Caballeronia sp. TF1N1: one gene and its partner. The protein of the gene in region 1 interacts with the protein of each later gene in a pairwise test. Links are inferred from orthologs where the notes say so. Each region holds a gene or a part of one and is shown in the gene's direction. Other genes may lie near its edges.

Region 1 (3,182 bases):
GGCGAACGTCTCCGACTGCCGGACCCGGACGCTCATGTCATTCTGGACGATCATATATCCAAGGAAGCAATGGGCCCAGTAATTCGTTATGGAGACCCTGCGTGGCAACGGGCGATTGCGTGGATCATGCGCGTTCTCATCGAAGCCGAGGAGCTCGGAATTAACGCAGGGAATTGCGACGACCTCGCTAAAAAGGGACCGGCTCATGTTCGTGAGTTCTTGAATGCTTCCGAGGACAAATCAAAGACACTCGGGCTCCAGCCAAGGTTTGCGCTACGTATCGTTCAGCAGGTTGGAAACTACGCGGATATCTTCGCTGCGCATCTTGGACATGCATCTCCCCTAAAGCTGCCCCGGCTGAAAAACGATCTGTGGTCGCGAGGGGGTCTTCTAATCTCCCCGGAATTTCACTGACTTGAAAGATTTTTGAGGCTGCCATTCGCAACGCGGGAGAGCGCTGCCCATACGTTGCTTTTGGCTGATAAAAAGAAAAGGAGCTCAACGTGCCGTCCCTTCAAAAAACAGACACAACGTATTCCGGTAATTCGCCTTTTGCGAAGAATCGAGGAACCATCGTGCTTGGCGTTGCCGTCAGCGATCCGCACGTGGTCGCGAATCATTTGATCGCAATGTACCTACGCCGCCAAAACTTCAAGGTAATAAATCTTGGCGCCTGCACTTCCAGCGAGGAATTCATGCAGGCGGCGAGCCAAGCAGACGATTTAGTCGCAATTCTGATCGGTAGCTTGAACGGTCACGCGAGAGCCGATCTGGCCGATCTGCCCGAGTTGCGTGCTCGCTACGACGTCACCGCTCCCATCATCGTTGGCGGAAATTTGTCCGTTGGAGCAGTCAAGAGCGACCAGGTCGTTCAGGACCTTCATGCATTAGGCGTCGACATGGTGTTGAGGCATCCAAGAGAAGTCATGCATGTGCTTTCGAATCTGGCGCCAGCAGTTTTGCCGTTTCAGGTCGAGACACCCGAGTTCGTAGGTTAATTCGAATAAAAAGAGGAAACCGAATCATGCGCAAATCCATTGTCAAAGTCGCTATCGCAGGCGCCACAGGTGCCGTGGGTCAGGAATTGTTGCGCCTCATGGAGGAACGAAATATCGACGCCGAGTTAGTCGGCGTTGCCGCTTCGAGTCGGTCATCCGGAAAGGAGATTTGCTTTCGTGGCGAGGCCCGGCGCGTGGTTGATCTCGAGCATTTCGATTTTAGTGAAGTCGATATTGCCTTCTTCTCGGCCGGCTCGACCGTCAGCCGACATCACGCTCGTCGCGCCGCTGCTCAGGGCGCGCTCGTGATCGACAACACGAATGCGTTTCGCATGGATGGCGACACGCCGCTTCTCGTCCCACAAGTGAATGCGCACGTATTGGCGACCCGGCCACAGTCAAATATTATCGCCAATCCAAACTGCTCCACGATTCCTGTCGTTCGTTTGCTTGATCCCGTACACCGGATCAATCCGGTGCGAAAAGTAATCGCGGCCACTTATCAGGCTGCCTCCGGCGCCGGACTTACAGGGCTTGATGAGCTCAACGATTCCGTCAGGGAAATCCTCGACGGAGATACAGAGGAGCCAGTACACAGCCGATTCGTCGTTCCGCTTGGCTTCAACGTGGTTCCTTCCATCGATGTGCTGGAGGGGGATGGATTTACCTTGGAGGAGCGGAAGATGGTGCAGGAAACCCGCAAGATTCTGGAGGCGCCGCAGATTCATGTCAGCGCGACTTGTGTGCGCGTTCCGGTGCGGAACTGTCACAGTGCTGCGAACTATGTCGAATGTAGCCATGCGGTAGATACAGAGCAATTGAAAATGCTCTGGCGTGCCGCGCCCGAGATTCGGGTATATGACGGTGCGAACGCGACCGATGTACCGACGCCTCGAATGGTCGGTTCATCCGATTTCGTGCACGTTGGTCGAATCCGTCGAGATCCTGAGAACGCTGACGCATTCTGGTTCTGGGTGGTGTCCGACAACATTCGGATCGGTGCTGCGCTCAATGCAGTTCAAATCGCGGAGACGCTGATTGCCCAGCAGCGCTTTGACCTCCGCAATTCGCGCGGATTTGCCAACGCGTGAGGCACACGAAAGACGAGATCGGCATGAATAGAAATTATCCTCTCAGTGTGATGAAGTTCGGCGGCTCTTCATTCTCAGACCAGGCGCGCATGCACTTCGTCTGTCAGTGGCTCCGGCAGGAATTGCAACATCGAAGCCCCGCGCATCGCGTGATATTCGTGGTGAGCGCACCCACTGGACTGACGGAACAGTATCGAAGCACTTTGCTTGGGCTGAATGACAATCCGTCGGACCGTTTGATCGATGCCGGACTTCCGCTTGCGGACAGTATTGGCGCCGTCATGGTTGCCAGCGCTTTGCAGGCAGCCGGCGTGAATGCAACGGTCTCGCTTGGAAGTCAGATCGGAATACGGACCGACCTGAATTATTCACGTGCGCGCCTGACGTCGGTCGATATCCAACCCGTAGCGCGCTCCCTCGACCATCATGACGTCATTGTGATTCCGGGCGGTCAGGCGTCCGCTGAGGAGACCGGCGAAACAACATGGATGGGGAAAAACAGTTCCGACTTATCGGCCATTGCTCTCGCTGCCGCTTTCGGCTGTGAGGAGGTAGAAATATTCTCCGACGTTCCGGGTGTCTATAGTTGCGACCCGAGCACGGTCACGGATGCCCATCTGCTGCCGGCACTTTCGTACACGCAAGCAATGACGATGTCGCGTTGCGGTGCAAAAGTGCTTCATCACCGCGGTGTGGAGCACGCCGCGCAGCGTCGTGTACGCATCGTTTGCCGAGCAAATCACGATGAATTTTCTGCCGGTACTGTTATCGATTCGGATTCGCCCTTTGTACCGGCGGTAATTCCAGACACGCGCTCGCGCTGTTTCGCAGGAACAACGAACATGCGAAACAAGGGCGCCGCAGTCCTCAATCAGGCGGGCGTACCGAACCTCATGGTCGAGGACAAAGACGGCAGCGAAAAACTTGTTGTGACGTGCGGGTTTTTTGACTCGTCGCGCTTTCTGATCGATGACCACGGCCTCGACCTGCAGCCAATCGAAGGCCGACTTCTGACCGTTTGTCTCGCCGAAGGGAAGGTCCTGTACGAGCTCGTACCGCCTATACAGCTAGCCGAGCGTAGTCTGGAACAGCA
Region 2 (3,177 bases), 2.7 Mb from region 1 along the record:
GTCGCGGGTGCATGGCCGAGCGCGGCGAGCACGCGGGCGGCTTCGTCGGTCTCGGGTTTGCCGGGCAGACGCGCCGAAGCCCACGAGGCGTTTGCCGGAGCCGGTGCCTTGCCGCGCTTTTTGCGAGGTGTGGCGGGAAAGCCGAATTCCTCCAGCACGTCTTCCGGCGTTTCCACAAGCTTCGCGCCCTGCTTGATGATGCGATGACAACCCTGCGACAGCGGCGCGTGGATCGAACCGGGCATGGCGAAAACATCGCGGCCCATTTCGTTGGCAAGCCGCGCGGTGATGAGCGAGCCGGAGCGCATTGCCGCCTCGACGATCAAAACGCCCTGCACCAGGCCCGCGATGAGCCGGTTGCGCTGCGGAAAGTTGGCGGAGCGCGCGGGCGTGCCGAGCGGCCATTCGGACACGATCACGCCATCGCGGGCGATTTCATGCGCGAGCTGATGATGCAGCGACGGATACACGAGATCCGCGCCCGTCCCGATGACGGCGATCGTGCCTGTGGCGCCGTCCAGCGCGCCCCGATGCGCCGCGCCGTCGATGCCGAGCGCGAGCCCCGACGCGACGGCAAGCCCGGCGTCCGAGAGCGCGCGCGCGAACCGGCGCGCGTCTTCGAGTCCTTGCGGCGTGGCGTTCCGGCTGCCGACGATCGCCACCGCGCGCGCTTGCAGCAAGTCGGTTCGCCCTTTCGCGTACAAGAGCGCGGGCGGATCGGGCATGGTGAGGAGCGCTTGCGGATACGCGGTATCGGCGAAAGTAAGAATGTGATTGCCGGGTTCGGCGGCCCATTCCAGCACGCGTTCAATATAGTTGCCGAATGGCACGCCTTCGACTTCGGCGGGCGGCGCGAGCGCGGCGGTCGCGGCATCGGTGTTGGTGACTTCGGCGAGCGAGGCGAAACTTTCGGCTAAAACGTCCTTCGGTCCGCCAAACGCGCTCAAGAGCGCGCGCAGGGCGGCGGGACGCAGTCCCTTTGCATGCGTGAGCCGCAGCCAGGCGGAAAGTTCGTCGAGGTCCGTGGTGAGCGCTTCCGGTTGAGGCTCGGTCGGCGGTAAGGCGGTCGTCATGTTAAGATTTTTGGTCCCGGAACGTAATTAAGAAGTGTCGCCCGCCCGTGTGTTCAGGCCGAGCGACGCCGGTTGGCCGCTTGCCGGCGGCGTTGAATCCAGCGGATTCACCTGCATATCTTCGGCATGCCGCCACCCACCCGCAACCTGGCCGAATGGCCGACTTCACACGCGTCGCGGCGCGCGTAGATAATCCGAATCATGGCTCTGCTCAAGATACTGAACTACCCGGACAAGCGGCTGCACAAGGTGGCGAAGCCCGTCGCCGTCGTGGACGACCGCATTCGCAAGCTCGTCGCCGACATGGCCGAAACCATGTACGCGGCACCCGGCGTCGGCCTCGCCGCGACTCAGGTGGACGTCCATGAGCGGGTAATCGTCATCGACGTATCGGATGCGCACGACGAACTGCTCGTATTCATCAACCCGGAGATCGTCTGGGCAAGCGAAGTCAAGAAAGAGTGGGAAGAAGGCTGCCTCTCGGTGCCGGGCATCTACGACTTCGTCGAACGGCCGGACAAGGTGCGCGTGAAGGCGCTCAACGAGAAAGGCGAAAGCTACGAACTGGACTGCGATGGCCTGCTTGCCGTGTGCATCCAGCATGAAATGGATCATCTGGCGGGTCACGTGTTCGTCGAATATCTCTCGACGCTCAAGCAGACGCGCATTCGCGGCAAGATGAAGAAGCTCGAAAAGGCGCTGTAAAGCGCTTTATGTTGTCTCAAAGGTAGTAACAATCGATGACTCAATCGCTGCGTGTCGTTTTCGCCGGTACGCCGGAATTTGCCGCCGCCGCGCTCGCGGCTATCCACGCGGCCGGATTTCCCGTGCCGCTGGTTCTGACCCAGCCCGACCGGCCCGCTGGCCGTGGCATGAAGCTGACCGCCAGCCCCGTCAAGCGTTTTGCCGTCGAACACGGGCTAACGGTCGCGCAGCCCACGTCGCTCAGGCGCGCGGGGAAGTATCCGCAAGAAGCCGCCGATGCCATCGAGTTGCTGCGCGCCACGCCGCACGACGTGATGGTTGTCGCCGCTTACGGGCTCATCCTGCCGCAGGAAGTGCTCGACATTCCGCCGCGCGGCGCCATCAACATCCACGCTTCGTTGTTGCCGCGCTGGCGCGGCGCCGCGCCGATCCATCGCGCGATCGAAGCGGGCGACGCCGAATCGGGCATTACGCTCATGCAAATGGACGCGGGCCTCGACACCGGCGCGATGATCCGCGAGGGCCGCACGGCTATTGGCGCGGACGACACCACCGCCACGCTGCACGACCGCCTCGCGAAAATTGGCGCGGATCTGATCGTCGCGGCTCTCCGCGACCTCGAACGCGACGGCGCGCTGCCATCGACACCGCAGCCTGACGACGGCACGACCTACGCACAGAAGATCGCCAAGAACGAGGCCGCGCTCGACTGGCGGCGTCCGGCAGAAACGCTTGCGCGTCAGGTGCGCGCGTTCGACCCGTTCCCCGGCGCGTTCGGCACGCTCGATGGCGTCGCGATCAAGATCTGGTCCGCGCAGCCGGTGAGCGGCGAGTGGCAAGCCGATCCGGGCACCGTCGTGGATGTGTCGGCGGAAGGAATTGTCGTGGCCTGCGGAACGGGCGCGCTCAGGCTCACGCAGTTGCAAAAGCCCGGCGGCAAGCGCCTGCCCGTGCGCGAGTTTCTCGCGGGCGCGCCGCTTGCCCGAGGTCAGCGTTTCGCGCTGCTGGAAACCGATCCGGACGCTTGACCCAGGCTCAAAGCACGCGCGACGGACATGTAACGCATGCGTCGCGCGGCGCTAGAATCGTGAATCTTCAACACGCGCACGCTTGGAGTTTCCGATGCTCGGCATTACCGGTTTTGCCTTCTTTCTCGTCGCCGTCTTTCTGCTGAATGTCACGCCCGGCCCCGATACCGCCTATATCGTCGGGCGCAGCGTCGCGCAGGGACGCGGCGCGGGAATCGTATCCGCGCTCGGCATCTCGGCGGGCTGCATCGTTCATACGCTCGCGTGCGCATTCGGATTGACGGCGATTCTCGCGGCGTCGGCCACGGCGTTCACCGTCGTCAAGATCGCTGGCGCGATCTACCTGATTTATCTCGGCGTGCGGCTCATTC

Evidence for each region.
Region 2: the proteins of LDZ28_RS12880 (region 1) and def interact in binary tests that used the Escherichia coli proteins (3 or more experiments, as listed by UniProt). The link is inferred for Caballeronia sp. TF1N1 from one-to-one orthologs.

What each region holds. Positions count from the first base shown.
Region 1 is NZ_CP084626.1:2,742,991-2,746,172, reverse strand. The notes cover bases 195-3,056. They hold LDZ28_RS12880 (aspartate-semialdehyde dehydrogenase), read left to right. Parts: upstream 195-1,024; coding sequence 1,025-2,089; downstream 2,090-3,056. Other genes in these bases: LDZ28_RS12875 (hypothetical protein), read left to right, coding at 2,113-3,056; LDZ28_RS12885 (cobalamin-dependent protein), read left to right, coding at 504-998; LDZ28_RS12890 (transporter substrate-binding domain-containing protein), read left to right, coding at 195-414. In the rest of the region: more of LDZ28_RS12890, read left to right, coding at 1-194; more of LDZ28_RS12875, read left to right, coding at 3,057-3,182.
Region 2 is NZ_CP084626.1:21,334-24,510, forward strand. Bases 170-3,026 are described here. They hold def (peptide deformylase), read left to right. Parts: upstream 170-1,274; coding sequence 1,275-1,778; downstream 1,779-3,026. Other genes in these bases: dprA (DNA-processing protein DprA), read right to left, coding at 170-1,073; fmt (methionyl-tRNA formyltransferase), read left to right, coding at 1,814-2,806; LDZ28_RS00115 (LysE family translocator), read left to right, coding at 2,901-3,026. Outside these bases: more of dprA, read right to left, coding at 1-169; more of LDZ28_RS00115, read left to right, coding at 3,027-3,177. UniProt on the Escherichia coli protein: Removes the formyl group from the N-terminal Met of newly synthesized proteins. Requires at least a dipeptide for an efficient rate of reaction. N-terminal L-methionine is a prerequisite for activity but the enzyme has broad specificity at other positions.